4 regions of the Nocardioides sp. NPDC023903 genome follow, and region 4 is predicted to be linked to each of the others. Evidence: riboswitches for the same ligand, from Rfam matches in the RefSeq annotation. Region 4 holds a riboswitch; each other region holds the start of a gene.

What was found. Region 4 has a riboswitch for cobalamin ahead of AB0F44_RS18635 (prenyltransferase/squalene oxidase repeat-containing protein). Riboswitches for the same ligand answer to the same signal wherever they lie in the genome.
Region 1: another riboswitch for cobalamin. It lies ahead of AB0F44_RS04305 (ribonucleotide-diphosphate reductase subunit beta); the one in region 4 lies ahead of AB0F44_RS18635 (prenyltransferase/squalene oxidase repeat-containing protein).
Region 2: another riboswitch for cobalamin. It lies ahead of cobN (cobaltochelatase subunit CobN); the one in region 4 lies ahead of AB0F44_RS18635 (prenyltransferase/squalene oxidase repeat-containing protein).
Region 3: another riboswitch for cobalamin. It lies ahead of AB0F44_RS04245 (nitrite reductase); the one in region 4 lies ahead of AB0F44_RS18635 (prenyltransferase/squalene oxidase repeat-containing protein).

Annotation. Positions count from the first base shown of each region.
Region 1 is NZ_JBEZZS010000002.1:168,365-175,881, reverse strand. Features, by position in the region: gene AB0F44_RS04320 (ABC transporter substrate-binding protein) at 1-831, opposite strand, end outside; gene AB0F44_RS04315 (ABC transporter ATP-binding protein) at 828-1,673, opposite strand; gene AB0F44_RS04310 (iron ABC transporter permease) at 1,670-2,719, opposite strand; cobalamin riboswitch at 2,815-2,998, opposite strand; cobalamin riboswitch at 3,087-3,304, shown strand; gene AB0F44_RS04305 (ribonucleotide-diphosphate reductase subunit beta) at 3,452-4,450, shown strand; gene AB0F44_RS04300 (ribonucleotide reductase N-terminal alpha domain-containing protein) at 4,450-6,147, shown strand; gene AB0F44_RS04295 ((2Fe-2S) ferredoxin domain-containing protein) at 6,371-6,727, shown strand; gene AB0F44_RS04290 (cobalamin biosynthesis protein) at 6,715-7,517, opposite strand, start outside.
Region 2 is NZ_JBEZZS010000002.1:181,567-189,083, reverse strand. Features, by position in the region: gene AB0F44_RS04380 (alpha/beta fold hydrolase) at 1-797, shown strand, start outside; gene AB0F44_RS04375 (NAD(P)/FAD-dependent oxidoreductase) at 832-2,268, shown strand; gene AB0F44_RS04370 (hypothetical protein) at 2,250-2,975, opposite strand; gene AB0F44_RS04365 (helix-turn-helix domain-containing protein) at 2,968-3,588, opposite strand; gene AB0F44_RS04360 (GNAT family N-acetyltransferase) at 3,686-4,246, shown strand; cobalamin riboswitch at 4,224-4,369, shown strand; gene cobN (cobaltochelatase subunit CobN) at 4,403-7,517, shown strand, end outside.
Region 3 is NZ_JBEZZS010000002.1:153,123-160,639, reverse strand. Features, by position in the region: gene bluB (5,6-dimethylbenzimidazole synthase) at 1-190, opposite strand, end outside; gene cobM (precorrin-4 C(11)-methyltransferase) at 190-957, opposite strand; gene cobJ (precorrin-3B C(17)-methyltransferase) at 954-2,498, opposite strand; gene AB0F44_RS04250 (precorrin-8X methylmutase) at 2,495-3,148, opposite strand; partial or broken gene AB0F44_RS04245 (nitrite reductase) at 3,794-3,982, opposite strand; cobalamin riboswitch at 4,038-4,243, opposite strand; gene AB0F44_RS04240 (ABC transporter substrate-binding protein) at 4,347-5,513, shown strand; gene AB0F44_RS04235 (tripartite tricarboxylate transporter permease) at 5,561-7,087, opposite strand; gene AB0F44_RS04230 (tripartite tricarboxylate transporter TctB family protein) at 7,080-7,517, opposite strand, start outside.
Region 4 is NZ_JBEZZS010000018.1:43,438-50,954, reverse strand. Features, by position in the region: gene gatB (Asp-tRNA(Asn)/Glu-tRNA(Gln) amidotransferase subunit GatB) at 1-1,041, shown strand, start outside; gene AB0F44_RS18645 (NYN domain-containing protein) at 1,171-1,935, shown strand; gene AB0F44_RS18640 (glycoside hydrolase family 19 protein) at 1,946-2,581, opposite strand; cobalamin riboswitch at 2,623-2,768, shown strand; gene AB0F44_RS18635 (prenyltransferase/squalene oxidase repeat-containing protein) at 2,834-3,907, shown strand; gene AB0F44_RS18630 (hypothetical protein) at 3,901-4,512, shown strand; gene AB0F44_RS18625 (energy-coupling factor transporter transmembrane component T) at 4,509-5,624, shown strand; gene AB0F44_RS18620 (ATP-binding cassette domain-containing protein) at 5,621-7,210, shown strand; gene AB0F44_RS18615 (ECF transporter S component) at 7,207-7,517, shown strand, end outside.

The sequences.
Region 1 (7,517 bases), on a different contig from region 4:
GTACGACTGTCCGGGGTAGTCCACGAAGTAGATGATGTCGGGCTTGGCGGCGGCGAAGCGCTCCCAGCCGACCTCGGTCCAGGTGTCCTCGACGTCGGCGGTCGCATTGGTCACCCCGGCGGTGTCGAAGATCGCCTGCGGCCCACCGAAGGAGCCCGAGGTGAAGATCGCGTCGCTTCCGGAGTCGAAGAGGAACGCGGTCGGCGCCTCCTCCGGCTTCGGCGCGCTCTCCAGGGCCTCGCGACGCTCCTCGATGTCGGCCACGACCTTATTCGCGGTCTCCGCGTGCCCGGTCAGCTCGCCGATGTTGAGCAGGTCCGTACGCAGCGCCGTCCAGGCCGCCATGGTGCCGCGGTCGCCGTCCTCCTGCCGGCAGGTCTCGCTGAGCAGGTAGGTGTCGATGTCCTGCTCGTGCAGCGTCTCGGGCAGCAGGTTGCGCGACTCGCTGAACCCGTAGCCCCAGCCCGCGAACATCATCTGCGGCTTGACCGCCAGCACGGTCTCCAGGGTCGGCTGGTCATCGCCGACCACCCGGAGCTCGTCGACACGGTCCTGCGGGTAGGCGAGCTCGAGCAGCTGCTTGTCGCGCGCCAGCCCGGTGACGGCGACGAGCTCGTCACGCGCGCCCGCGGCGAGCGCGATCGAGATGATCCCGCCGTCGTACGCATAGAGCTCGGTGACCGGTTCGTCGACCGTCACCTTCTCGCCACAGTTCTCGACGGTGATCGCGGAGTCACCTACAGCACTTGAGCCGGTCGCCTCGGCGCCGCAGGCGGTGAGGAGCGCGGAGCCGAGCGCGAGCGCAGCGAGGCAGGCAAGGCGTGAGGTCATGCCGAGTGGTCCTTCCGGGGATGGATGAGCAGGTGGTGCTGGGCGAGGTGTGGATGAGACACCTGGACGGAGCCGACGCCGAAGTGGAGGTCGACGCTGATGGCGTCGAGGACCTCGGCGGGCGGACCATGCGCCACGACGGTCGCCGGGCCGGTGTCGGGGTCGCTGTCCCGAGGCCTGCCGAGAACCGCCAGCCGGTCGAAGGAGCGGAGTGCCAGGTCGAGGTCGTGGATCGTCGCGACCAGGGTCTCGGCCCGGTCGGCGACGGTCTCCAGCAGCCGCAGCTGCCAGGCGACGTCGAGATGGTTGGTGGGCTCGTCCAGTAGCATCACCGGGCACTCCTGGGCGAGTCCGCGAGCCATCACCGCCCGGCGCCGCTCGCCGCCGGAGAGACGGTCGCACGGGTCGTCGATCCGATCGGCCAGCCCGACCGCATCGAGCGCCGCGCGGACGATCTCGCGCTCCTGCGTTCCGCCTCGAGACCATGGCCGGGTGCGCGGCACCCGGCCGAGTGCGACCATCTCGCCGACGAGCAGCTCGGTCGAGGCGACCTCTTCCTGAGGGACGTACGCCAGCAGGCGGGCGCGCTCGCGCGAGTTGATCTGACCGGTCTCGCGGAGGACGCCGGAGGTGTCGGCGAGGTAGGTGTGGCCTGCGCTCGGCCGCAGCACTCCGGCGAGGATGCGCAGCAGCGTCGACTTCCCGACTCCGTTCACCCCGACGATCCCGAGACTGGTGCCCGCGGGCACGTCGAGGTCGATGTCGCGAAGCACCTCGCGCTCGCCCAGTCGCGCGCCGACCCCGCGTAGCCGCAGCACCGGGCCGACCTCCTGACCGCTCATCCCCCACCTCCGAACCGATACCTGCCGCGACCCAGCAGCAGGAGGAACAGCGGCGCCCCGACGACACCGGTGACCACGCCCAGCGGGATCTCCTGCGGTCGCGCCACCAGTCGCGCCAGGACGTCGACCCACAGCAGGAACAGCCCACCGCCCAGTGCCGCGACCGGGAGGACGACCCGGTGCCGCGCGCCCACGAGCAGCCGGGCCGCGTGCGGCACGATCAGCCCGACGAACCCGATCCCGCCGCTGACCGCGACCAGGACCCCGACCAGGACCGCCAACCCGACGAACAGAGCCGTACGCAGGGCCGCGACGTTCACGCCGAGGGCGGCGGCGGTCTCCGGGCCGGCGGCGAGCGCGTCCAGCCAGCGATGCAGCGCCAGCATCGCCAGGCACAGGACGAGGCTGAGGGCCGCGGGCAGCCACAGCTTCTCCCAGCTGGCGCCGCCGACGCTGCCGAGCATCCAGAACATCACCGAGTTGGCGGCGCGAGGGTCATCGCTCATGAAGACCAGGAACGAGGCGATCGCGGAGAGCCCCGAGGAGAGCACGACCCCGGAGAGCACCAGCCGGATCGGGGTGAGCCCGCCCTGTGCGGTCGCCACGAGCCAGACCAGCAGCGCCGCGCCGATCGCCCCGAGCAGGGCTCCGGTGGAGACTGCGTAGATGCCGAAGCCGGCCAGCGCCCCGGTGGTGATCGCCGCCGTCGCCCCCACCGAGGCGCCGGAGCTGATCCCGAGGAGGAACGGGTCGGCGAGCGGGTTGCGGACCAGGGTCTGCATCCCGGCCCCGGACACCGCGAGGCCCGCGCCCACGACCAGCGCCATCAGCGCCCGGGGAAGACGAAGCTCCCACACGATCACGTCCCACTGCCCCGGCGCAGCACCCTGGAGCCGGTCCCGGACCGCCGCGACGACGTCGGTGACCGGGATCCGCTCAGAGCCGAAGGCGAGGGAGACCACGACGCTGAGGACCGAGGCGATCAGCAGGCCGAGGACCAGCGGTACGAAGGGCACTCTGCGGTTCGCGCCGGCGGCGCGTTTCACGACGGCCCTCCGGCGTGCGGGTGGTGCGCATCGCGGCAGGACGCTTGCACGGCTGTCGGCCTCTCAGGTCTCCTGGAGCCTGATCGCGAGGCCCGTTGACGTACATCTGAGTCGACAGGTTTTCGGACTCGGGTTCAACCGGCGACGCTGCCTTCCCAGGAACTCACGTCCCAGTGGCGCCTAGCGTCGCCGTCGCCCTCACCGCTGCGCGCCAGTCCCGGATTCACACCGGAGTTCCCTGGCATCCATCAGGATGCGTTCGACTCGGGCGACACGCTAGCACGGTGCTCCAGACCGCGTACGCGGCGTTGCCGGCGACACGATCAGACACAAGATCTAGGAAGTTGCATTGGTGTAATTCCCGCATATAGTGGTCCTCGCAGCTGGTTCTTCCTCCTCGGCGACGGGGCGGGAGAGGCAAGAGGGAACCCGGTGTGAGCCCGGGACTGCCCCGCAGCGGTGAGTGGGAACGACCGCCGTCACGAAGCACTGGGAGCAAGCCGGCTCCTGGGAAGCGACGGCCACTAGGACCGAGCACGATCACGCCCACGAGTCCGAAGACCTGCCAGTGCCCACCTCATGGTGGGGTCCGCGACCTCGAGGGAAGGTCAGGGGATCGAGCGAGCACCACGTGACCGGGTCCGCCCGGCGCGCTGCCGCCGTCCTCCCTGCCCCGGCACGGATGCACGAGACATCCAGCGGGCCGGGGGCCCGCGTGAGAAGGGCACGGACATGATCGACACCGAGGGTCTACCGATCCGCACCGAGAAGTCGGCGTACGTCTTCGACTACCCGATGGCCGAGGACCTGGCCAAGAAGCAGCGGAGCATCTTCTGGACCGCCGAGGAGATCCCGGTCGAGAACGACAAGCAGGACTTCCTGGTCAACATGACCGACGCCGAGCAGGCCGCGGTCAAGACCACGCTGAAGCTGTTCACCATCTACGAGCTGATCCTCGGCGGCGAGGTGTGGGGCGACCGGATCTTCCACGCGTTCCCGCGTCCGGAGGTCCAGATGATGGCCAACGCCTTCTCGTTCGCCGAGCTGAACATGCACGCGCCGTTCTACGCGAAGCTCAACAAGGTCCTGATGATCGACACCGAGGAGTTCTACGACTCCTACAAGAACGACCCGGTGCTGGCCGAGCGGATCCAGTTCGTGTGGGACGCGATCGCCGACGAGGACCTGCTCTACGCGCTGAGCGTCTTCACGCTGATGGAGAACTGCGTCCTCTACTCCAACTTCGCCTTCCTCAAGCACTTCCAGTCCGGTGGGAAGAACCTGCTGCAGAACGTGATCAGCGGCATCAACTTCTCCGCCCGCGACGAGAACCTGCACGCCACCGGCGGCGCCTGGCTGTTCAACACCACCCTCGAGGAGTACGCCGCCACCGTCCCGGCCGACAAGTTCGAGGCCGAACGCGACGAGCTCTTCGCCCGGGTCCGCGGCGTCGCCGAGCACCTCTACGCCCACGAGGCCCGGATCGTGGAGATGCTCTTCGACCACGGGCCGATCGCCGGCATCGATCAGGCCGACCTGGAGACCTTCGTGAGGTCCCGCATCGACATGACCCTGGAGAACATGCGGATGGAGCCGCTGTTCAACGTCGAGGTCAACCCGATCGCCGAGTGGTTCTACAGCGGCATCAACGGCACCCAGTTCCACGACTTCTTCCAGGTCACCGGCAACGAATACAACCGCAACATCGGCGAGACGGAGTTCAGCTTCTAATGAGCAACAGCAACTGGGAGGCGCTCTCTGCCGAGCGCAAGGCCCTGCAGGCCGAGGGCATCGTGCCCGCCTTCATGACCACGGCGGGCTACGCCATGTTCAAGGCCAAGTACACCGTCGCCGAGCAGAGCGTCCGGGAGCGCTACGAGACCATCGCCAGCACCGCCGGCGACCTCGCCGACGAGATGTACCCCCGCGAGGACGGCGTCTCCTGGACGGAGCGGTTCTTCGAGGCCATCTGGAACGGCTGGCTCTCCCCGTCGACGCCGGTGCTGTCCAACCTCGGCACCGACCGGGGTCTGCCGGTCTCGTGCGAGGGGTCGTACGTCGAGGACTCGGTCTGGGGCTTCTACGAGACCCTCAAGGAGGCGGCGATCCTCTCCCAGAACGGGTTCGGGACCTCGGCGTACCTCGGCGACGTCCGGCCCCGTGGCGCGAAGTTCAGCGACAACGGCAAGGCCAACGGCGTGGTCCCGGTCTTCTGCAACTTCGTGGAGATGACCAACCAGATCAGCCAGGGCGCCACCCGCCGCGGCTCCTGGGCGGGCTACCTGCCGGTGGACCACCCGGACTTCTTCGAGCTCGCCGACCTGATCTTCCGCGAGCCCGCCAACAAGAACATCGGCTGGATCTTCAGCCAGGCGTTCATCGACCGGATGCTGGCCGGCGACAAGGACGCCCTGGAGCGCTATCAGCGGGTGCTGAAGATCCGGGTCGTGCTGGGCAAGGGCTACATCTGGAAGGTCGACACGGTCAACGCCGCGCAGACCGAGTCCTACAAGGCCAACGGGCTGGCCAACAAGGCCTCCAACCTGTGCTCGGAGATCACCCTCTTCAGCGACGAGGACCACTCCTACACCTGCGTGCTCTCCTCGCTGAACCTCTCGACCTATGACGAGTGGAAAGACCAGGACACGGCGTACGTCGCCACCGTCTTCCTCGACGCGGTCGCCGAGGCGTTCCTGCGCAAGGCCCGCACGATCCGCGGCCTGGAGCGGGCGGTGCGCTACACCGAGAAGGCCCGCAGCCTGGGCCTGGGCGTGATGGGCTACCACGACTACCTGCAGAAGCAGCGGGTGCCGTTCGAGTCGGACAAGGCGGCGGCACTCAACAAGGACATCTTCGAGCGGATCTCGTCGCACGCCGACGCCGCGTCGCGGTGGATGGGCTCGGTCGCGGGCATCCCAGAGTGGTGCGTCGGGCGGCGCAACTCCCACCTGATGGCGATCGCCCCGACGATGAGCACCGCGGTGATCGTCGGCGGCACCAGCCAGGGCATCGAGCCGTACGTCGCCAACGTCTGGAACCAGACCACCTCGGCCGGCGAGATGCCGCGGGCCAACCAGAACCTCGTCGAGGTCATGGAGGAGCGCGGCGTCTACGACCAGGCGCACATCGACGACATCGTCGACCACGGCGGCTCGGTCCAGCACGTCGACTGGCTCGACGAGCACGAGAAGGACGTCTTCAAGACCGGCTACGAGATCGACCAGGAGATCCTGCTCGCCCGCGCGTCGGACCGGCAGGTCTACATCGACCAGGCCCAGTCGCTCAACCTCTTCTTCCAGGCCGACGCGACCCCGCAGTACATCAGCAAGATCCACAAGCTGGCCCTGCTCGACCCGAACATCAAGAGCCTGTACTACCTGCGCTCGCGGGCCGGCATCCAGGCCAGCAAGCAGACCCGCACCAACTGATCCCTTCGACCTTCGACCGAGAGGCATGACCATGAACGAGACCCCGACCACCACCGACGCCATCGACGACCTGACCTGGGACGACTGGAGCGACGCCGAGGTCTGCGCCATCGAGAACGGCCCTGACTGCGCGGCCTGCGAGGGCTGAGGAGTGAGTCCAAGTGCCGAGCTTGCTCGTGTACTTGCGGCGAGCGACGAAGACCCGCCGCCGAAGGCGGCCGGGATGAGGGACGCGGCCGGGCGGCCGACGCTGACGGTCTGCCGCGGATGCTGCTGCGGGACGGAGCGGAAGTCGCCCGGGGTGGACCATGCGGCCGTGCTCACGACGCTGAACGCGGCGGCCGGGGAGTCGGCGACGGTACGTGTCGCCGACTGCCTCGGCCCCTGCGAGCGGGCCGACGTCGTGGTGGTCGGCCCCTCACCCGAGGGGCGGCGGCGCGGCGCGCGGCCGGTCTGGGTCGCCCGGGCCGGCTCGGCGAGGGTCGCCGACGCGCTGGCCCAGTGGACCCGCGCCGGCGGACCGGGCATCGCTGAGGCACCGCCCGCGGTCCTGGCCCGGGCCTTCCGTCAGGAGCGCTGAACGACCACCGCGTACGCCGCCGCGACCAGGGCCGCGCCGATGCCGACCCTGCGGGCCAGCGTGGTGGCGCTGACGACGTCGGCAGGGGTCGCGTCGCGGCCGTCGCCCATCACCGCGCGGTGCTCGACCCGGTTGCCGTAGTAGCGGTTCGTGCCGCCGAGGCGGATGTCGAGGGCGCCCGCGAAGGATGCCTCGACGACGCCGGCGTTCGGGCTCGGGTGGCGAGCGGCGTCGCGGCGCCAGGCCTCCCACGCCTGCCGGGCCCGCGTCGGTGCGGCGGCCAGCGTGAGCAGGCCGGAGAGGCGGGAGCCGGGCAGGTTGAGCAGGTCGTCGAGGCGGGCGCTGGCCCAGCCGAAGTGCTCGTAGCGAGCGTTGTGGTGCCCGACCATCGCGTCCAGGGTGTTGGCGGCGCGGTAGCCGAGCAGGCCGGGTACGCCCGCGATCGCGCCCCACACCAGCGGCGCGACCACCGCGTCGGAGGTGTTCTCGGCGACGCTCTCGACCACGGCCCGGGAGACCTCGGAGGCATCGAGCTCGTCGGTGTCGCGGCCGACGAGGTGGGTCAGCCGCTGCCGCGCGGCCGGAAGGTCGTCGCGGTCGAGATGGGCGTGGACGGCCAGCGCCTCCCGCTCCAGCGAGCGGCCCCCGAGGACCCCCCAAGTCGCGGCCGCGGTCACCAGCGTCTTCCCTGTTCGCCCTGGGGCGAGGCGCTCCGCGGCAGCACCGAGGACCACCGCTCCGCCGACCAGCGTCGCGGTGTGGAGGACGCCTCGGGCCCGGTCGTCCGCGT
Region 2 (7,517 bases), on a different contig from region 4:
ACACCGGCGCCAAGATCGGCGAGCCCGAGGGCTGGAACGACCGCGCGAAGACCGTACGCGCCGCCGGCACCGCCTCACAGATCGCCGGCTCGACTCAGCGCTGGTTCGCCCCCGGCTTCCTCGAGCGCGAGCCCGCTCGGGGCGGCGCGCTGCTCCACTCGCTGCGCGACGCCGACGCGGAGAGCTATGCGCTGGTTTGCGAGGCGCTGGCGGCGTACGACGTCCGCGGCCGGCTCGCCGAGGTCGCCGCTCCGGTTCTGGCGGTCGCTGGTGTCGACGACGCCCCGACCCCGCCCTCCTCGCTCGAGGAGATCGCCGTCGGGGTGCGCAACGGGCGGCTCGTCGCCCTCGACGCCGTCGGTCACCTCGCTCCCGCCGAGGCGCCGCACGCCGTCTCCACCCTGATCACCTCTCACGTGACCGCGTCGGACCCGGCCTCCGCGGCCGGGATGAACGTACGCCGCCAGGTGCTCGGTGACCCCCACGTCGACCGGGCCACCGCTGCGATCACCGACGTCAACCGCGACTACCAGGACCTGATCACGCGCTATGCCTGGGGCACGATCTGGACCCGCCCCGGCCTCGCCCGCCGGGACCGCTCGATCGGCGTGCTCACCGCCTTGGTCGCCGGGCGCCACTTCGAGGAGCTCGAGTTCCACCTCCGCGCCGCGCTCACCAACGGGCTGACCCGCGAGGAGATCATCGAGGTGCTCCTGCAGACCTCGATCTACGTCGGCGTACCCGCCGCGAACACCGCCTTCGCCGTCGCCAACCGGGTCTTGAACGACGGAGCCTGAACGATTGACCGGCCCCGCTGGTTGGATTGGTCCCATGAAGCCGCATTCAGCGACCGTCGTCGGCGCCGGCCCCAACGGGCTGGCGGCTGCGATCGTGCTCGCTCAGCAGGGCGTGAAGGTGACGGTCCTCGAGGCCGCGGAGACCGTCGGCGGTGGCACGCGCACCGCCGAGCTGACCCTGCCCGGGCTGCGCCACGACATCTGCTCGGCAATCCATCCGCTCGGCCTGGCCTCACCGTTCCTCGGTGGCCTCGAGCTGGAGAAGTACGGCCTGACCTGGCGTTTTCCCGAGCTAGAGCTCGCCCATCCGCTCGACGAGGGCCCGGCCGCGCTCCTGCATCGCTCAGTCGATGAGACAGCCGCGGGGTTGGGCGCCGACGGACAGCGCTGGCGGCAGGTGTTCGGCCCGGTCGTACGCGGCTGGGACGCGATCTCGGACCACGTCCTCGGTCCGATGCTGCGACTCCCCCGGCATCCGTTCCGCCTGGCCGGCTTCGGGATGCGCGCCGCCCCACCGGCCGCCGCGCTCGCGCGAGCCTTCCGCGAGGAGGCGGCGAAGGGGCTCTTCGCCGGGTGCGCGGCGCACGCGTTCCAACCGCTGGACCGCCCCGGCACGGCCGCCGTGGGCACCATGCTGGTGGCCAGCGGACATCGCTACGGATGGCCGGTCGCGGAGGGCGGTTCCCACGCGATCACCCTCGCGATGGCGGAGCTGCTCGAGGAACTGGGCGGCACCGTCGTCACCGGCACCACCGTCCGCAACCTCGCCGACCTTCCGGACTCCGATGTCACCTTGTTCGACACCAGCCCCGGCGGCTTCGCCGACATCGCCGGCGCCGCCCTCCCCGAGCGGCCGCGCCGGGCGATGCGGCGCTGGCAGCACGGTCCCGCGGCGTACAAGCTCGATCTGGCGGTCCGCGGTCCGATCCCGTGGCGTGACCCGGAGGTAGGCCGCGCCGGGACCGTCCATCTCGGCGGGACGATCGCGGACGTGGCGGCCAGCGAGCGGGAGATGGCGGCGGGCCGGATGCCCGAGCGTCCCTTCGTACTGCTCGGGCAGCAGTACGTCGCGGACCCGTCCCGCTCGGTCGGAGACCTCAACCCGGTCTGGGCCTACGCACATGTCCCGCATGCCTACGAGGGCGACGCCACCGACGCGGTGCTGGCCCAGATCGAGCGCTTCGCCCCCGGCTTCCGCGACCAGATCGTGGCGACGCATGTCACCACACCGGCCGACTACGCGGCGTACAACCTCAACTACGTCGGGGGTGACATCTCCACCGGCGCCAACACTCTTCGCCAGCTCATCGTCCGCCCCACCCTCGCCGGCTACGACACCGGCATCCCCGGGATGTTCCTCTGCTCCGCCGCCACCCCGCCCGGCGCCGGCGTCCACGGCATGTGCGGCTACCACGCCGCCCATCGAGCTCTCCGCCACCTAACCGCGGAGGATCACTCCCCCGCCCGGTGATCGGCCCACCAGCCGGCCCACCTCGTGTCGAGCTGCCCGAAATCGGCGTTCTCGAGGCCGTACGTGCTGAGGATGGCCATCGACGTGCCGGCCGGGTCGGCGTCCGACGGCGCCGTGCCGGCGATCACCAGCAGGCCCTCGCCCCATGCGTCGACCGTCACGCCCAGCTGGTGCGCCGAGCGGAACCAGACCTCGCCGGCCACGTCCTCACCGGCGATCGTCGCTGTGTAGCGGCTGCCCCGGGGCTGGCCGGCGACAGCGTCGAGGCCGAGCCGGTCGATGACGGTGCCCGAGTAGGTGCCGCGATCGGCGAAGTACAACGTGCGTCGTGTCATGCCGGGGCGGCGCTCGAGCGCGAATCGAAGCTGATGCAGGAACGACGTCCAACCCTCGGTGACGTCGTCGTAGTAGGCGTCCCAGTCCGGGTTGCCGGACAACGGCGCACGAGTCAGCGTGATTTGGACGCCGTCGCCGTTCGGCTGGATGTCGAACCTGTCGCCGCCGTTGGCGACCAGGGTGCGCCGGTCGGCCTCCTCGACGACATCGGTGAAGTAGATCGAGTCGATCTCGGCCTCGATCTCATCCGCGTCCCAGCCGTGCCACTGTCGGATGGCGCCCGGGTCCCGCAGGGCCTGCCAAGCGGCCTCGGCCGAGGCCGCCGCGGTGACCTCGATCCGCGGCGTCTCGCCGCTCTGGTTGTCATTCATCGCTCTGCTCCTGTTCGGACGGGTCGGTCACCGCTGCTGGGGCGGGATGCCCACCGATGACGACGCGGTACTGCCGACCGGTCGGGCTGTCGAAGCCCTCTGCCGTGCGTCGCAGCGCTTCGGTCAGCTCCTCGGTGAATCTGTGCACGTCGGCGGCGTCGGCGAAGCGCACGGCGGCCTCGATCGTGAACGTGAGCAGGCGCTTGCCCTGCTCGTCTGCCTTGACCTGCATGCGGGCCACATCCCGCACGGTGGCTGCGGCGACCCCGACAAGGTGGTCGGCGGCGAACTGGTCCATGATCCGCCCCGCGCTCTCAGCGGACTCGGGTCCGCGGCCCATCACCGATGGGTCGACCACGAACGCACCCGGCTTCGCACGGACGATCCGCTCGACGAATCCGCGGCGCTTCCGCTCCTCGACCAGCTCCACCAACCCGGCCGACTCGAGCGCCCGCAGATGGTAGTTCACCCGCTGGCGAGGCAGCTCGAGCACGGCGGCGAGCTGGGTCGCCGACGTGGGCTCCTGCAGATGTCCGAGCAGCTGCCGACGAATAGGCGACAGCGCCGCGGCCACTCGGTCCGGCTCGTCGACGTAGATGATGCCGTTGCTCACAAGATCCAGGATGCAATTGACAAACGGATTTGTCAATTGACCGGACCGTCCCAGAAACCAGGTGCCGGCGGCGTACGGCCTGGCTAACGTCTGGCCCATGCCGCAAGCCCGTCTGCGTACCGAGCGCCTCGAGCTGGTCCCGCTCAGCGAGGAGCATCTGCCGTTTCTGGTCGAGCTCAACTCGGACCCGGTGGTGCTCCGCCATCTGTTCACCCGCGCGCTCACGCCGGAGGAGACCGAGGAGCGGATGCACAAGTGGATCCGGATGGCGAAGGAGACGGAGGCGCTGGGCAAGTGGATCGGGTTTTCGGCCGGTGAGGCCGTCGGGCTCTACATGTTCGAGCCACCCGACAACCCGCCGCGCACCGATGCCGCCGAGCTCGGCTACCGGCTCCCGCAGCGCCACTGGCGCAAGGGCTACGCGAAGGAGGGCTCGCTGGAGCTGCTCCGTCACGGGTTCGAGGAGCTCGGGATCGATCGGGTGATCGCGCAGACGATGGCGGTCAACGAGGCCTCCCGAGCAACGATGGTGTCGGTCGGGATGACCTTCGTACGCTCCTTCCACGAGGACTTCGCGGAACCGCTCGCCGGTCACGCCGATGGAGAGGTCGAGTACGAGATCACCCGCGAGACCTGGCTCGAGCGGCGCGCGGGGTAGGCTGCGAGCACGCTCGTGGCGCAGGAACCCGGTGCAAGTCCGGGGCGGTTCCGCCACTGTGACGTCCGTACAGCATCTGGGCACGGACACAGCCAGACACTGGCCGCGGGCTATCCGACCGATCGACGGGGCGAGAACCCCTAGGAGGAACTCGGCATGGCCGACTCTGCACGCGTACGCATCGCCCTTCTGTCCACCTCGGACACCGACCTGCTCTCGGCCCGTGCCAGCGGCGCCGACTACGCCTGGGCGAACCCGTCGCGAGCGACCGATCTCGAGCAGGTCGTGGCCGATGCCGACCTGGTCGTCTTCCGGCTCCTCGGCTCGCCCAACGATCTGTGGGACGGCCTGAGCGCCGTCAAGGAGCGCGGCACCCCGGTCGTCGTCCTCGGCGGCGAGCAGCAGCCGAGCGCCGAGCTGATGGAGCACTCCACCGTCCCGATGGGTGTCGCCGCCGAGGCGCACCGCTATCTCGCCGAGGGTGGGCCGGGCAACCTCGCCCAACTGCACGCGTTCCTCTCCGACACGGTCCTGCTGACCGGCTTCGGGTTCGAGCCGCCCGCGACCGTCCCCGCCTGGGGTTTCGCGGAGCGACCCGCGCCGGCCGACGCGACTCGTCCTCGCATCGGGGTGCTCTACTACCGCGCCCACGAGACCAGCGGGAACACCGCGTTCGCCCACGCGCTGGCCGATGCCATCGACGCGACCGGTGCGGCCACCGGCGTACCCGTCTTCGCGGGCTCGCTGCGCTCGGCCCCCGACGATCTCTACGAGGCGCTCGGCACCCTCGACGCACTGATCGTGACCGTGCTCGCGGCCGGCGGCTCGGTGCCCGCCTCGGCCAGCGCCGGCGGCGAGGACGAGGCCTGGGACGTGGAGCGGATGGCGGCGCTCGACATCCCGGTGCTCCAGGGACTGTGCCTGACCAGCTCGCGCGCGGAGTGGGAGGCCTCCGACGACGGCGTCACGCCGCTCGACTCGGCCAACCAGATCGCGATCCCCGAGTTCGACGGGCGGATCATCACCGCCCCGTTCTCCTTCAAGGAGCTCGACGAGCAGGGTCTCCCCCACTACGTCGCCGACCCCGAGCGCACCGCGCGGGTCGCCCGGATCGCGGTCAACCACGCGCGCCTGCGGCACACGGCCAACCCGGACAAGCGCCTCGCGCTGGTGCTCTCCGCCTACCCGACCAAGCACTCCCGGATCGGCAACGCGGTCGGCCTGGACACCCCGGTCTCCGCGATCCGGATGCTGCGCCGGCTCCGCGAGGAGGGCTATGACCTGGGGCAGGACAACGAGGTCGTACGCATCCTCGACTCCGTCGCCGCCGAGGAGGGCGACACCGCCGCCGGTGACGCGCTGATCCACGCCCTGATCGCCGCCGGCGGCCAGGACGAGGAGTGGCTGACCAACGCCCAGCTCACCGACGCCCACGTCCGCATCTCCAAGGCCGACTACGACAAGTGGACCACGGATCTCCCCGCTGACCTGCGCGAACAGATGGTCGAGACCTGGGGACCGACGCCGGGCAAGCTCTTCGTCAACGACAACAACGAGCTCGTGCTGGCCACGCTCCAGGCCGGCAACATCGTCATCCTGATCCAGCCGCCGCGCGGGTTCGGGGAGAACCCGGTCGCGATCTACCACGACCCGGACCTGCCACCGTCGCACCACTACCTCGGTGCCTACCGCTGGCTCGAGAACGGCTTCCGCGCCGACGCCGTCGTCCATCTCGGCAAGCACGGCTCGATGGAGTGGCTGCCCGGCAAGAACGCCGCGCTCTCGGCGTCCTGCGGCCCGGACGCGGCCATTGGCAACATGCCGCTGATCTACCCGTTCCTGGTCAACGACCCGGGCGAGGGTGCCCAGGCGAAGCGCCGTGCGCACGCCACGATCATCGACCACCTGGTGCCGCCGATGGCGCGTGCGGAGTCCTACGGCGACATCGCGCGGCTGGAAGGGCTGATGGAGGAGTACGACCGGATCTCCTCCATGGACCCGGCCAAGCTGCCCGCCATCCGCGGCGAGATCTGGCAGCTGATGAAGGCCGCCGAGCTCCACCGCGACCTCGGCATGGAGGAGCGGCCCGAGGACGACGACTTCGACGACTTCATGCTCCACATCGACGGCTGGCTCTGCGAGATCAAGGACGCCCAGATCCGCGACGGTCTGCACATCCTGGGTGCCGCGCCCGAGGGCGAGGCGCGGGTCAACCTGGTGCTCTCGATCCTGCGCGCCGCGCAGGTGTGGGGCGGCGTCGGCGGTGCCGTGCCCGGGCTACGGGCTGCGCTCGGTCTCAAGGAGGGCGCCGACACCCGGGCGGTCGACGAGATCGAGGCCCAGGCGAAGGATCTGGTGCAGCGCATGGACGCAGCCGGCTGGGACCCGGCGGTCGCCGAGACGCTCCACGACGACCCGGCCGTGCGGCAGGTGCTCGTCTTCGCCGCCGAGCAGGTGGTGCCGCGGTTGAACGGGACGACCGACGAGCTGTCCGCCGTCCTGCACGCGCTGGACGGTGGCTTCGTCCCCGCGGGGCCGTCGGGCTCGCCGCTGCGAGGGCTCGTCAACGTACTCCCGACCGGGCGCAACTTCTACACCGTCGACCCGCGCGCGGTGCCGTCGCGGCTGGCGTGGCAGACCGGGCAGGCGATGGCTGACTCGCTGCTGCAGCGCTACCTGGACGAGACGGGCGACTACCCCACAAGCGTCGGGCTGTCCGTGTGGGGCACCTCCGCGATGCGTACGTCCGGCGACGATGTCGCCGAGGTGCTCGCGCTGCTCGGGGTGCGCCCCGAGTGGGACGAGGCCTCCCGCCGGATCACGCACCTCGACGTCATCCCGCTCGCCGAGCTCGGCAGGCCCCGGATCGACGTGACCGTACGCATCTCCGGGTTCTTCCGCGACGCGTTCCCGCACGTCGTCTCGATGCTCGACGACGCGGTCCGGATGGTGGCCGACCTCGACGAGCCGGCCGAGGACAACTTCGTCCGCGCGCACACCCTCGAGGACCTCGCCGATCACGGCGACCAGCGCCGCGCGACGTCCCGGATCTTCGGCTCCAAGCCCGGTTCGTACGGCGCCGGGATCCTGCAGGTCATCGAGGCCGGCAACTGGCGCTCCGACCAGGACCTCGCCGACGTCTATGCGGCGTGGGGCGGCTTCGCCTACGGCCGCGACCTCGACGGCGCCCCGGCGGCCGACGACATGCGCGCCAACTACCGCCGGATCAAGGTCGCCGCCAAGAACGTCGACTCCGCCGAGCACGACATCG
Region 3 (7,517 bases), on a different contig from region 4:
CGTGCTCGCGGAAGGCCGACAGCGTCTCCGGCGAGCGCACCAGCACGAAGTCCCACGGCTGCGTCATCCCGACGCTCGGGGCGGCGTGGGCGGCCGACAGGACCCGCTCGAGCACAGCGGGATCGACCGGCTCGCCGGTGAACTCCGCACGCGTGTCCCGGCGCCGGTTGATCGCGTCGTAGAGCTCCATCAGGCACGCTCCTTCAGGTTTCGCGGGCGAGCAACGTCGTAGAGGAACGACTCGCCTCCGTCGCGGGCCAGCGCGGGCCCGGCGAGGATGACGGCTGCCTGCCTCAGACCAGCGTCCTCGACCGCGTCGGCGATCGTCGCCACCGTCCCGCGCAGCACCCGCTCCTCGGGCTGGCTGGCACGGTAGACGACCACGACCGGGCACTCCGGGCCGTAGTAGGGCAGCAGCTCGGCCATCAGCTCGCGGGTGCGCCGGATCGCCAGGTGGAGCACGATCGTGGCACCGGTCGCGGCGTACGCAGGCAGGGACTCACCCTCCGGCATGGCCGTCGACCGGGCCTGCGTCCGGGTGAGGACGACCGACTGCGCCACCAGCGGCACGGTCAGCTCCCGTCCGACGAGCGCGGCCGCCGCCGCATAGGCGGGGACCCCAGGCGTGACGTCCCAGGGGACCTCGGCGGCGTCGAGCCTCCGGGTCTGCTCCGCGACCGCCGAGTAGACCGACGGGTCGCCGGAGACGAGGCGTACGACCTGCTTGCCGCCCCGGTGAGCGGCGACGATCGCGTCGACGATCTGGTCCAGATCGAGCTTCTGGGTGTCGACCAGCTCAGCCGCGGGGCTGCAGTGCGCCAGCACCTCGGGGTCCAGGTAGGTGCCGGGGTAGAGCACCACGTCGGCGGCCTCGAGCAGCCTCGTCGCGCGTACGGTCAGCAGGTCGGCCGCGCCGGGGCCGGCGCCTACGAAGTGGACGGTCTGCGGGGCGGTCACTGCACGTACCTCGGCGTCCAGACCTGCCCGGCCGCGGTCGCCCGGGTCGAGCTCGCCCCCACGATGACCAGGCACTTCATGTCGATGGTTTCTGGGTCGAGGTCACCGAGAGTGGTCACCGTCAGCGACTCCTCGGCCCGCCCGACGTCGCGGCCGACAACGACGACGGTGTCCGGCTTGCGCTGCTCCAGGAGTACGTCGCGAGCCCGGCCGATCTGCTCGGTGCGCGAGCGCGAGGCCGGGTTGTAGATGGCCAGCACGAGGTCAGCGGCAGCGACCGCGCGCAGCCGGTCCTCGACGACGGTCCACGGCTTGAGCCGGTCCGAGAGGGACATCACCGCGAAGTCGGCCCCGACCGGGGCGCCCGCCCGCGCGGCCACCGCCTGGACGGCGCTGACCCCGGGCAGCACCCGGACGCGTACGCCGGCATAGGCCGGATCCTCGGCAGCCTCGAACACGGCGGACGCCATCCCGAAGACCCCGGCGTCACCGCCGGAGACGACGGCGACCCGCTCCCCCGCGAGCGCCAGGTCCAGGGCGTGCCGGGCCCGGTCGACCTCGACGGTGTTGCCCGACGCGTGCCGCCGCAGCCCTTCGCGTTGCGGCACCCGGTTGACGTACGGCGCGTAGCCGACGACGTGGCCGACCTCGGCCAGCGCCGAGCTCACCTCCGGCGTCAGCCACCCGTCCGGCCCGGGCCCGAGCCCGACGACCAACACCTCCCCGCTGGTCGAGTCTGTCGAGACGCCCCCGCGCATCGCCTCGACAGGCTCGACCGCGGGTAGCTCTTGCCGCAGCCGCGCGGCGGCAGGTGCGGGAGCCGTGTCTCCCGGAACCACGATGAGGGAGAAGTACGGCACGGAGGACGGGTCGACGTCGGCCACCGGCAGCCAGCGCTCCTCGGGCTGGGAGGCACGCTCGACGTACCAGGCACCTTCGAGCCGCCCGGCAGCCGCGAGCGCGGAACGAACCGCGGGAAAGGTCCGGCCGAGCTTCATGATGATCGCCGCCTCGGTGTCGGCCAGACGACGGGCGAGCTCGGGCTCGGGCAGGGTCCCCGGCAGCACCGTGAGCACGTCGGTCTGGCGCACCAGCGGCGTGGAGACAGCCGCGGTGGCCGCCGCGAAGGCGGGGACGCCCGGCACGACGGAGGTCTCGTAGACCTCCTTGAACCGGTCGTGGAGGTACATCGAGGAGCCGTAGAAGAGCGGGTCGCCCTCCGCGAGCAGGACCACGTCGCGGCCGGCGTCGAGATGAGCGGAGAGCCGGACCGCGCAGGACTCGTAGAACTCGGCCATCGCCCCGACGTAGCCGCCCGGGTGCGAGGTGGTCCCGGTGGTGACCGGGTAGCGCAGCTCCTCCTCCACCGCGCCGGCGGGGATCAGAGAGGACGCGATCCGGCGAGCATGCGACTGCTTGCGCACCCCGGCGTGATAGGCGATCACCGGAGCCGCGCCGATCAGCCGGGCGGCCTTGAGGGTGATCAGCTCGGGATCCCCGGGTCCGATGCCGACAACGGTGAACCGTCCGGGGGTGCTCATTCCTGCTCCTGGGCGAGTGCGTTGAGGGCGGAGGAGGTCATCGCGGAGCCGCCGCGACGTCCCCGGACGGTGACGTAGGGGATGTCGATCCCGTGATCGGCGGCGAACGAGGCGAGCGCCTCCTTGGACTCGGCGGCGCCGATGAAGCCCACCGGGCAGCCGACGATCGCGGCCGGCCGCGGACCGCCGTCGAGGATCATCTCGAGCAGGTGGAAGAGCGCCGTCGGGGCGTTGCCGATAGCGACCACCGCACCCTCGAGGTAGGGCTCCCACAGCGACAGCGCGGCGGCGGTGCGGGTCGTCGTCCACTCGCGGGCGAGCGCCGGGACCCGGTCGTCGCCGAGCATGCAGAGCACCTCGTTGTCGCGCGGGAGCCGGCTGCGGGTGACCCCGGTCGCGACCATCGTCGCGTCGCACAGGATCGGCGCACCGGCCTCCAGCGCACCGCGCGCGGCCTTCACCAGGCCCGGGTGGATGACCAGGTCGGAGGCGAGATCGACCTGCCCGCTGCCGTGGATCATCCGCACCGCGAGCCGCTCGGCATCGGCCGGCACCGCGGAGAGGTCGGCCTCGCGGCGGATGGTCGCGAAGGAGTCGACGTAGATCGCCGGCCCTTGGTCGATGTAGTCGTAGCGCCGGGTCGGGCGCACCTGCGGCGAAGGCACGAGTACGCCGCGCCACGGCGTCACCACCACCGCCGGCGTTCGCGCCGCAAGGGCCGAGACCGCGGCCTGGTCCAAGGCCCCGTCCGGGGCCGCGATGTGCTCGCCGCCGGGCACCGGTCCGTAGCCGAGCTCCTCGGCCGCGGCGGGCACCCGATCGTCGGCCGCGACCGGCTCGACCAGCGGGGCGTCGAGCTCGGAGACGTGCCAGGGCGCGGACGGCCCCTCGCCGCGTACGTCCAAGAAGCGTGAAGCGAGGGCGACCAGCCGAGCGGCGGCCTCGGCGAGCGGCACGACCGGCCCCCACGAGTCACCGACCCGGAGCTGTCCCTCGGCGGCGGACAGTGCCACCAGCCCGAGGTCGCACTCCCGCGAGACCAGGTCGCCGCGGCCGTCGTCGAGCACGAAGAGGAACCGCCCCGGCAGCGCGGCCAGCCGCGACGAGGCGCACAGCAGCCGGTCGAGCGATGCCGCGACGCCGCGCAGGTCGGCCCGCCCTCCGGCGAGCCCGGTCTGCGGGGAGACCATCACGTTGCGTACGAGCTCGTGGGTCTGCGCCGGCACCAGACCGGTCGCCTTCAGCGCAGTGAGCACCTCACCCGGAAGGCCGCCGTCGACACTCGGCAGGCCGCGGACCTGCAGGTTGGCGCGACCGGTGAGGTAGATCCGCCCGTCGCCGTAGGTCTCCGCCACGGAGATCAGCGAGAGCAGCGCGGCGGACGAGACGGACCCGCCGATCAGGCGCAGCCGTACCAGCAGGCCGTCCTCGGCCGCCCACGGACGACCGACTCCGGGGCACCGGTCGGTTCGGACTCGCGACATCAGGACACCTGCTCTGCGTCATGTGCCCTTGCGCGGGGCACGTGGTGACCTGGCGGCGGGCGCCGCCAGAGCCAGCAGGTCTTCGGACTCGGAATCGATCGGAGCGGAGCGCCTTCCCGGAGCCAGGCTCCAGTGGCTGTCCTCCCCGGAAGGAGGGCGTGCCCCGCCCGTCATCCTCACCGCTGCGCGTCAGTCCCGGACTTTCACCGGGTTCCCTGACCCCATCAGGCATGGAGTACGACTGGCAGGGCGAGACTACCGACTTGCGGACACGGCGCCGAATTGCTCGCTGTCCGACCGCGGTTTGTGCCAGTGTTCGCCTACTCGAAATCTCCCGAGGCCACCCCCATAGATGGAGTCTCCCGTGACAGGCTCGGCTCACCGGCAGTTGTTCGTTCTCGCGCCCATCTCGGCATTCGCGCTCGGCCTCACGGCCTGTGCCACGACCTCGGAGACGAAGGTCTCGATCGGTCTGGTGGTGCCCACCTCCGGCGTCCACAAGTCGATCGGCACCGACATGAGCCGTGGCTTCGACCTCTACCTCGACCAGCACGGCGGGAAGCTCGGCGGCCGGCTGATCGACGTCGTCGAGGCCGATGAGGGCGACCGTGTCGAGACCGGCGTCGCCGCGGTGACCAGGCTGATCCAGGACGACGAGGTCCAGGCGGTCGTCGGGGTGGTGAGCTCGGAGACGGCGCTGGCGGCCAAGGACGTGGCGATCAGCAGCGAGACGCCGCTGATCGTGACCGGCGCCGGCGCCGACGAGTTCGCCGACGGCTCCGACTACCTGTGGCGTACGTCCTCGTCCAACGCGGACCTGGGCGGCGCGCTCGGGACGGCGGTCGCCAAGGAGACCGAGCGGGGCTCGGCGTACGTCATCGCCTCCGACGACGCGACCGGTCACGAGTTCTCCGACAGCTTCATGATCGCCCTCGAGGCATCAGGTAGCAACGTGGCGGGCCAGAGCTACACGCCTGCCGGCGTGACCGAGGAGTGGTCGGGGCTCTTCGACAAGGCGAAGGACTCTGGCGCCGACGCGATCTACGCGGCCTACGCCGGCAAGGAGGCGGAGGCGTTCGTGAAGCAGTACCGCGAGTCAGGGCTGGCCAAGAGCGTCCGGCTCTACGGCCCGGGCTTCCTCACCGAGGGCGACGTGCTGTCCGAGCTGGGCAGTGCGGCCTCCGGCGTGCGCACCGCCCTGCACTACAGCGACGCGATGGACTCGCTGATGAACGACGCCTTCGTGAAGGACTACCGCGAGGCGTACGACGCCACCCCGACGGTCTACTCGGTGCAGGCCTACGACGCCGCGGCCGCCCTCGACAAGGCGCTCGACCTCTCCGACGACGTCAACCGCAACGAGATCGCCGACTCTCTCGGGTCGGTCGGCACCATCGTCAGCCCCCGTGGGAGCTGGTCCTTCGACCCCAACCACAATCCCGACCAGCCCTACTTCCTGCGGGTGGTCAAGAGCACCGCCGACGGCCCCCGCAACATGGTGCTGCAGGAGATCGCCTCAGCGGGCAGCTGATGTGACGACGGGCTGCGACCGGACCCGAACGGTCGCAGCCGGTCGGATCAGCTGCTGGCTTCGACCAGTTCGTGCTCCAGGTCCTCCTCCTTGCGCCGGAGCACGACCGACCCGCCGAGCGCGAGCAGCAGCGCGACGTACACGACGATCGCGAACGGCGACTGCACCAGCGTCAGCCAGTCACCCTGGGCGATCTGCAGGGCCGAGCGCAGCTGCCGCTCGAAGATCGGCCCCAGGATCAGGCCGACCACCATCGGCGCCACGGGATAACCGTAGCGGCGCATGAAGAAGCCGAGGATGCCGAGCACGAGGAGCACCATGACGTCCTGGGGGCTGAAGTGCACCGCGAAGGCCCCCAGGGCCGCGAACAGCAGGATGCCGGCATACAGGTAGGGACGCGGGATCTGGAGCACCTTCACCCACAGCCCGACCAGCGGCAGGTTGAGCACCAGCAACAGCACGTTGCCGATATAGAGGCTCGCCACCAGCGGCCAGACGAGGTCTCCGTGGTCCTTGAACAGCAGCGGCCCCGGCTGGATGTTGTAGTGCTGCAGCGCCACCAGGATCACCGCGGCCGTGGCCGAGGTCGGGATGCCGAGCGTCAGCAGCGGCACGAGCACGCCGGCGGCCGAGGCGTTGTTGGCCGCCTCCGGCCCGGCGACCCCCTCGATGGCACCGTGGCCGAACTCCTCCTTCGCTCTCCCGCGAGCCAGCTTGCGCTCGGCGGAGTAGGACAGGAACGTGCCGACCTCGGCACCACCGGCCGGCAGAGTGCCGATCGGGAAGCCGATCGCGGTGCCGCGCAGCCACGGCTTCCAGGAACGCCGCCAGTCCTCACGCGACATCCAGGTGCGCCACCCGCCGGTCACCGGGACGAGCTGCTGCGGTCCCCGGCGCAGCTGCGCACCGACGTACAGCGCCTCGCCGACGGCGAAGAGTGCGACCGCGACGACCACGACGTCGATGCCGTCGTTGAGCACGGGTACGCCGAAGGTGAACCGCATCTGCCCCGACATGCCGTCGACGCCCATGAGCCCGATGAACATGCCCACGCCCAGGGCGGCCAGCCCGCGCGAGACCGAGCGGCCCAGCAGTGCCCCCACCGTGGTGAAGGCGAGAACCATCAGGGCCACCTTCTCGACCGGACCGAGCTTGACGGCCAGATCCGCGGCGATCGGGGCCAGGAAGGTGAGCGCGACCGTGGCGAGCGTGCCCGCCACGAACGACCCGATGGCCGCCGTGGCCAGCGCCGCGGCGCCTCTGCCTCGTTTGGCCATCTTGTTGCCCTCGAGGGCGGTGATCATCGAGGACGCCTCGCCGGGCGTGTTGAGCAGGATCGACGTCGTGGACCCGCCGTACATGCCGCCGTAGTAGATCCCGGCGAAGGTGATCAGCGCGGCCGTCGGGTCCAAGGCGTACGTCAGCGGCAGCAGCAGGGCGACCGTCATCGACGGTCCGATGCCGGGCAGGACACCGACCGCGGTGCCGAGGATGACACCGATGAAGGCGAAGACGAGGTACTCGGGCTGCGCCGCGGTGGCGAACCCCTCCAGGAGCAGGGTGAGGTTATCCATGGAGGAACGACACCCCTTCCAGGAACGGGCCCGGCGGCAGCGAGACGCCCAGGCCGCCGGCGAAGACCAGCTGGATCGCGAACGCCATGACCAGGCCGATCAGCAGCGAGCGCCACCAGGGGCGGGCGCCCAGGATGACCGCGCACGCAGTGAACAGCGCGGCGCCGGCCAGCGGCCAGCCGACCGGGCCGATCAGGAGGGCGTGGCCCAGGACGGCCACGGCCAGCAGGACGGCGGTGCGCCAGTCGGTGGTGCCGGAGAGGTCGACGTCCTCGCCACCCTCGGGCACACCACGCTCACCACGCAGGACCCGCGCCAGGGTGATGCCACCGGTCACGACCAGCAGACCACCGACGAGGTAGGGCATCGTCCGCGGCCCGATCGCGCCGGCCGCGGTGACCGGCTCGGCGATGCTTCCCGCACGCACCAG
Region 4 (7,517 bases):
ATCCACGGCGCCGACTACTCGCTGGTCGACTACAACCGCGCCGGCATCCCGCTGATCGAGATCGTCACCCGCCCGATCCTCGGCACCGGCGCCAAGGCGCCGCTGGTGGCGAAGGCCTACGTCGCCGCGCTGCGCGAGATCCTGCTGGGTCTGGGCGTCTCCGACGTACGCATGGACCAGGGCTCGATGCGCTGCGACGTCAACCTGTCGCTGTCCCCGAAGGGCTCCGGCGAGCTCGGCACCCGCACCGAGACGAAGAACGTCAACTCGCTGCGCTCGGTCGAGCGGGCCGTACGCTTCGAGATGTCGCGCCACGCCGGGATCCTCGACGCGGGGGAGGCGATCTTCCAGGAGACCCGCCACTTCCACGAGGACACCGGCACCACCTCGGCCGGCCGGCCGAAGTCGGACGCCGACGACTACCGCTACTTCCCCGAGCCCGACCTCGTCCCGGTCGCGCCGTCGCGCGAGTGGGTCGAGGAGCTGCGCGCGAGCCTGCCGGAGCGTACTGCTGACAAGCGGGCTCGCCTGCAGGTCGAGTGGGGCTACTCCGACCTGGAGATGCGTGACGTCTGGGCCGCCGGCGCGCTGTCGCTGATCGAGGCGACGGTCGCCGAAGGAGCCTCCGCACAGGCGGCCCGCAAGTGGTGGATGGCCGAGCTGTCCCGCAGCGCCAACGACCGTGGCGTCGAGCTCGCCGAGCTCGGTGTCACCCCGGTGCAGGTCGCCGAGGTGCAGAAGCTGGTCGACGCCAAGACGCTGACCGACAAGCTGGCCCGTCAGGTCTTCGAGGGTCTTCTCGCCGGTGAGGGCACGGTTTCCGAGATCATCGACTCCCGCGGGCTCGCCGTGGTCTCCGACGACGGCGCGCTCGGCGCAGCTGTCGACGAAGCCATCGACGCCCAGCCCGCGGTCGCCGAGAAGATCCGCGGCGGCAACCAGGCCGCGGCCGGTGCGCTCATCGGCGCGGTCATGAAGGCGACCGGCGGCAAGGCCGACGCCATGCGCGTCCGCGAGCTGATCCTGGAGAAGCTCTCCTAACCCACGCCGAGTCGGCTCGTCCTGACAACAAACCCCGCCGAGTCGGCGCGTCATGACGCGCCGACTCGGCGTTGGTTTTGGTCAGGATGAGCCGACTCGGCGATGGGGTGCACTGGCAGACTGTCCGGCGTGACCGTGACCGAGCCCTTCCGCATCGCACTGCTCATCGACGCCGACAACGCGCCTGCCTCGAAGATCGACGAGATCTTGAACGACCTGGCCGAGTACGGCGAGGTGACGATCCGGCGGGCGTACGGCAACTGGACCAAGTCCGAGCTCAAGGGCTGGATCGAGGAGCTGCACGACGCCGCGATCAGGCCGATGCAGCAGTTCGACCTGACCGCCCACAAGAACGCCTCCGACATGGCGCTCGCGATCGACGCCGTCGAGCTGCTGCACGCGGCGATCCCGGACGCGTTCGCGCTGGTCTCCTCCGACTCCGACTTCACGCCGCTGGTGCACTACCTGCGGGAGAAGGGCCGCGCGGTCTACGGCTATGGCCGGGAGAAGACGCCGGCGCCGTTCAAGAGCGCCTGCACCCGGTTCACCGTGGTGGAGAAGCTCGGGAGCTCCGAGGAGGAGACCGAGGTCGACGCCGAGCCCGGGGCCACGCGTACTCGCAAGCAGTCGTCATCGGCGACCAACGGGCAGGCGCTGAAGCGCAACGCCCGGCTGATCCAGCTGCTGCGCAACTCCATCGCCGCGGCCGCCGACGACGACGGCTGGGCCCTGGTCGGCACCGTGGTCTCCCGCATCCGCAACCAGTCCTCCGAGGACCCGCGCAACTACGGGTACGCCACCTGGACCAAGCTCATCAAGGCGATCGACCTCTTCGAGCTCAAGGACGAGGGCACCTCGGCGATCGCGGTCAGCGACAAGCGCACCAAGAAATGACGTACGTCCTCTACCGGGTCTGCGCGGAGGCCGGGCGGGCGCATCTGACGCCCTTGGGCACCGACCCGTGGAGATGCTCGAGCGCGGCCTTGAAGTCGCGGCAGCGCTCGGCGTCCTCCTTCTTGTTGGAGGGGTAGCCGATCGCCGCGTTGACCTTGCCCATGTCTAGAGCGTCGGCGAGCGGGTTGATGTCACGGGCGACGGTCCAGTACCACCGCGAGATCGGGGCGCTGTAGTCCAGCGACCGGGCGAGCTCGGGGCGGCGGCGCAGGTCGATGTCGAAGTAGGTCCCGGCGTCGGTGTAGTTGGCCTCGCCGGTCAGCTGGATGTAGCCGCGGCCGGTGAACTTCCGCTTGTCGCGGCCCTTGGCGTCGTGGTGGAAGGAGCTCTCGTTGGCGAGCGTGGTCAGATAGGCGGCCTGCCGGTAGGCGGTGGTGATCCCGGCGTCGGCCATCGCGCGGTTGAGGCTCGGCAGTCCGGTCTCGACGGTGCTCCGGTCGCCGACCTTCTCGCCGAACATGGCGACCAGATCGGCGTACGTGACCGACGTCCGTGCCTCCTCGGCGCCGGCCGTCGTGGTCGGGGAGAGGGCGAGAAGGGTGGCCGAGATCGATGCTGCGACAAGGCCGAGAATCCTGTGGCGCATGGGGACAGAGTGACTGCTCGGTGGCGATCCCGCAAGCACGGCTCGCCCGGCATAGGATGGGCGCCTCAATCAACACACGCCGTGGTGGGGGAAGCCGGTCGAATCCCGGCGCTGACCCGCAACCGTAGGCCCAGGCACCGAGTGTCCTGAGCGAGCCGGAGCACCTGCCGACGGACGCGTACTGACCTGACGCTGTCGTGGAAAGCAGCGGGTCGGCCCTGGGCCTTCCCGACGAACAGCGCGGAAGGAACCATGAAGAAGACCGTCCTCGGTGGCATCGCCGCCGCCCTCGCCCTCACCTCGCTCGCCGGCTGTGGCGAGAAAGCCGTCGAGGAGGGGGAGAAGCCCACCTACGACGCCAAGGTGTCCACCTCGGTGGCCGACTGGCTCGTGGCCCAGGCGCCGGAGGGCGTGGCCCGCAACGCGCAGTACGGCACCGACGACTTCGGGCTCAGCGCCGACATCGGGATCGCGCTTGCAGAGGTCGGTGGCTACGACGAGGAGATCTCGACGATCGCCACGGCCGTGATGGAGAACAAGAAGGCCTACACCTCGCCCGGGTTCGGCACGGTCACCTCGGCAGGGGCCACTGCGAAGGCGCTGGTCCTCCAGCAGAACGTCGACGCCTCCGACCCCGGTCTGCTGAAGCAGCTCGAGGGCACGGTCGCCGAGAACGGCCGCATCGCCGACGAGCTCGACCCCAAGAACAAGAAGGCGGCCGACTACTCCAACACCATCGGACAGTCGTACGCCGTGTGGGCCCTGAACAACGCCGAGAGCAAGGAAGCCGCCGCCGCGACGGAGTTCCTGGCCGGGCAGCAGTGCGAGGAGGGGTGGTTCCGGGTCACCTTCACGGCCGACCCCGCCGCTGCTGACCAGACCTGCGACGCCGACCCGAAGGCCGTCCCGGACGCCGACGCCACGGCGTTTGCGCTGATCGCCCTGTCCGGGGTTGCGTCCCCGGAGGCGGAGAAGGCCGTCGAGGCCGGTGTCGAGTGGCTGAAGGAGACCCAGGCGAAGGACGGGTCGTTCAAGGCCGCCACCGGCAACATCGCCAACTCCAACACCACCGGCCTGGCCGGGTGGGCGTTCGGTCGCGCGGGTGAGACCGCTGCCGCGGAGAAGGCGGCAGCCTGGGTTGCTGACCACGTCGTGACCTGTGGCGACGACGCCGGCGCGGTGGCCTATGACGACGCCGCGCTGACCGAGGGCAACACCAAGGGCCTGACCAAGGAGTCCGAGGGGATGTACCGCCTCGCCGCCGCTCAGGCGCTGCCGTCGCTGGTCTTCCTGCCCAAGGACGCGACCGCGAAGAGCTCGTGCTGATCCTGCGGTCCTCGTTGGTGGCCCTCGCGATCCTCGCCGGGGCCACCGCACCCGTCCTCGTCCCGGTCGCCGCATCGTCTGCCGCCGAGACGTGCGACGGCGTCACCGTCGTCGTCGAGCCCAACGCGTTGGGTGGCGAGCCTGAGGTCACCTGTGTCCAGCCCGAGGAGGGCGACACCGGCGCCGATCTCTTCGAGAAGGCGGGACATCCGCTCACCTATGTGACCTCGATGCCCAGCGTCGTATGCCGCGTCGATGAGCGCCCGAAGGCGGCGGGTTGCGCCCAGATGCCGCCTGCCGACGCGTACTGGTCGCTGTGGATCACCGACGATTCGGCGGCCTGGAGCTATGCCTCCAGAAATGTTACCGAAATCAGCGTGACCTCCGGGCAGGGTGTTGCGTTCACGTGGATAGACGACGATGTCGTTACCGCTCCGGCGACGGAGCTTGGGGATGCTGTGGGGGCGCCCTCAAGCCCGTCGCCGGAGTTATTTCCGGAAGAATCGAAAGATTCGGCCCCCGAGCATCTGCCCGCCTGGGTCGCGCCCGCGGGGATCCTCGCACTCTTCACCGTCGCCGGTGCCGTGTGGTGGCGCCGGCGATGAGCACCCTGTTCCGTACGGCCGCGGTCGCGCACCTGCCCCGCGATCTGCACCCCGTCGCCTGGTGGGTGTGGGCGATCGGCCTGGCTGCGTACGCCTCCTTCACCACAAACCCGTTGCTGCTCCTGCTCCTGGTGGGGGTGGTGTCGGTCGTGGTCGCCGCGCGCCGAGGCGACCAACCGTGGGCGAAGGCGTTCCGGCTCTACGTCGGCCTCGCGGTGTTCATCGTCGTGACCCGGGTGCTCTTCCGGGTGCTCCTGGGTGCGGTGCCGGGCCACGTTCTCATCGACCTGCCCGAGATCCCGCTCCCGGAGTGGGTGCTGGGGATCAGGCTGCTCGGGCCGCTCACCCGCGAGGCGCTGCTGGCCGGCCTCTACGACGGGTTGCGGCTGGGCGTCATCGTGATCTGCGTCGGTGCGGCCAATGCTCTGGCGAACCCGAAGCGGCTGCTGCGCTCGCTGCCGCCGGCGCTCTACGAGATCGGCACCGCGGTCGTGGTCGCCGTGACGGTGCTGCCGCAGCTGGCCGAGTCGGTGCAGCGGGTGCGCGCGGCGCAACGGCTGCGTGCCGGTGCGACCGGAAACGTCAGGCGCCTGCGCCGCTTTCTGGTGCCGGTGCTCGAGGACGCCCTGGAGCGGTCGATGGCGCTGGCGGCGGGGATGGACACCCGCGGCTACGGACGTACGGCCGGCGTTCCGGTCGCCACCAGGCGGATCACCTCGGTGCTGATGCTGGTCTCCCTCGTCGGGCTCTGCGCCGGCGTCTACGCGGTGCTGGACGGCACCACGCCCGGCTGGCTGGCCGCCACCATGCTGAGCCTGGGCGTCGGCACCGCCGCCGGAGGGCTGGCACTCGCCGGCCGTCGGGTGACGCGGACCGTCTACCGGCCCGACCGGTGGCGCTGGCCAGAGGTCGTGGTGGCGCTGAGCGGGATCGTGGTCGTCGCCGTGGGCTGGTGGGTCGCCCGCTATCAGGTCCCGGTCGCCTATCCGGGAGTGAGCACCGTCCCGGAAGTCACGCTGACCGCAATGCTAGGTGTGCTCGTCGGGCTGGTCCCGGCCGTCGCCGCCCCGCTACCGGCATCATCGCTCGTTCACGAGGAGGCAGTCGCATGATCGAGCTGCGAGGCATCACCTTCACCCCGCCCGACTCCTCTGAGCACGTGCTCAAGGACGTCGATCTCACGATCGAGGAGGGCGAGCTGCTCCTCGTCTCCGGTCCGACCGGCTCGGGGAAGTCGACGCTGCTCGGCGTGCTCGCCGGCCTGGTGCCGCGCTTCTCCGGCGGCGTGCTCGACGGTGACGTGCTGCTGGACGGCGCCTCGATCGTTCGTACGCCGCCGCGCGAGCGCGCCGGGATCATCGGGTACGTCGGGCAGGACCCGGTGGCCGGATTCGTCACGGACACGGTCGAGGAGGAGCTCGCCTACGGGATGGAGCAGCTCGGCCTGCCGCCGGCGACCATGCGGCGCCGGGTGGAGGAGACCCTCGACCTGCTCGGCATCGCCGAGCTGCGGCAGCGGTCGCTGCGTACGCTCTCGGGAGGGCAGCAGCAGCGCGTCGCGATCGGCTCGGTGCTCACCACCCACCCGCGGGTCGTCGTGCTCGACGAGCCCACCTCCGCCCTCGATCCCACCGCCGCCGAGGACGTGCTCGCCACCATCACCCGGCTGGTGCACGACCTCGGCACCTCCGTCGTCCTCGCCGAGCACCGGCTCGAGCGGGTCGTACCGTTCGCCGACCGCATCGCGCTCCTCGTCGGCGACGGCTCCGTCGCCGTCGGTGACCCCGCCGACGTCCTGGAGACCTCACCCATCGTCCCGCCGCTCGTCGAGCTCGGCCGCGAGGTCGGTTGGTCCCCCCTGCCGCTCACGGTGCGGGATGCGAGGCGGCGGGCGCGGGGCCAGGGATACCCGGTCGACCGGGTATCCTTGGGGTTGACGGGCACTGAAACACCCGACAAGTCCATGAAGTGCCTGACAAGTTCGGGCCTTACCGTCACCCGAGGACGTACGCCGGTCCTGCACGACGTCTCGATCGAGCTGCCCGCGGGGCGGGTGACGGCGCTGATGGGACGGAACGGATCGGGCAAGTCGACGCTGCTGTGGACGCTGCAGGGGACCCAGAAGCGGCTGGCCGGGTCGGTGGACGTGGACGGCAAGGATCCGGCGACCCTCGACCCCGAAGAGCGACGCGAGCTCGTCGGGCTGCTGCCGCAGACCGCGGCCGATCTGCTCTACCTCGAGACGGTGGCCGAGGAGTGCGACGCGGGTGGCCCGCGGACCCGCGAGATCCTGGACAGCCTCGTCCCCGGCATCCCCGACGGCCAGCACCCTCGTGACCTCTCCGAGGGTCAGCGCCTCGCCCTGGCGCTCGCTCTGATCCTGAGCGCCGACCCGCCGGTCGTGCTCCTCGATGAGCCGACCCGCGGCCTCGACTACGCCGCCAAGCACGCCCTGTCCGAGATCCTTCGCGAGCTCACCGAGGCCGGCAAGGCCGTCCTGGTGGCGACCCACGACGTCGAGTTCGTCGCCGAGGCCGCCGACGACGTGGTGGTGCTCGCCGACGGCGAGGTGGTCTCCGCCGGTGACGTACGCAGCGTCACGGCCGAGTCACCCGCGTTCGCGCCCCAGGTGAGCAAGGTGTTCGGCCCGGGCTGGTTGAACGTGCGCGAGATCGTCGAGGCGGTGGGGGAGGCATGATCAGGTTCTCGCCCCGCACGGCGGTCCTGCTCGCGATCATCTCCGTGGCCGGCCTGATGATGTTCGGCTGGCCGCTGCTGCTCCACGGCTACGAGCGGGTGCAGCCGCCGTTCATCTTCCTGGCGCTGCTGCCGCTGATGATCGTGGTGCTGCTGAGCGAGCTCTCCACGGGCGGGATCGACACCCGGATGATCGCGGTCCTCGGCGTGCTCAGCGCGATCGAGGCCATCCTGCGCGCCGTCTCCGCCGGCACCGGCGGGGTGGAGCTGGTCTTCTTCATGCTCATCCTCGGCGGCCGGGTCTTCGG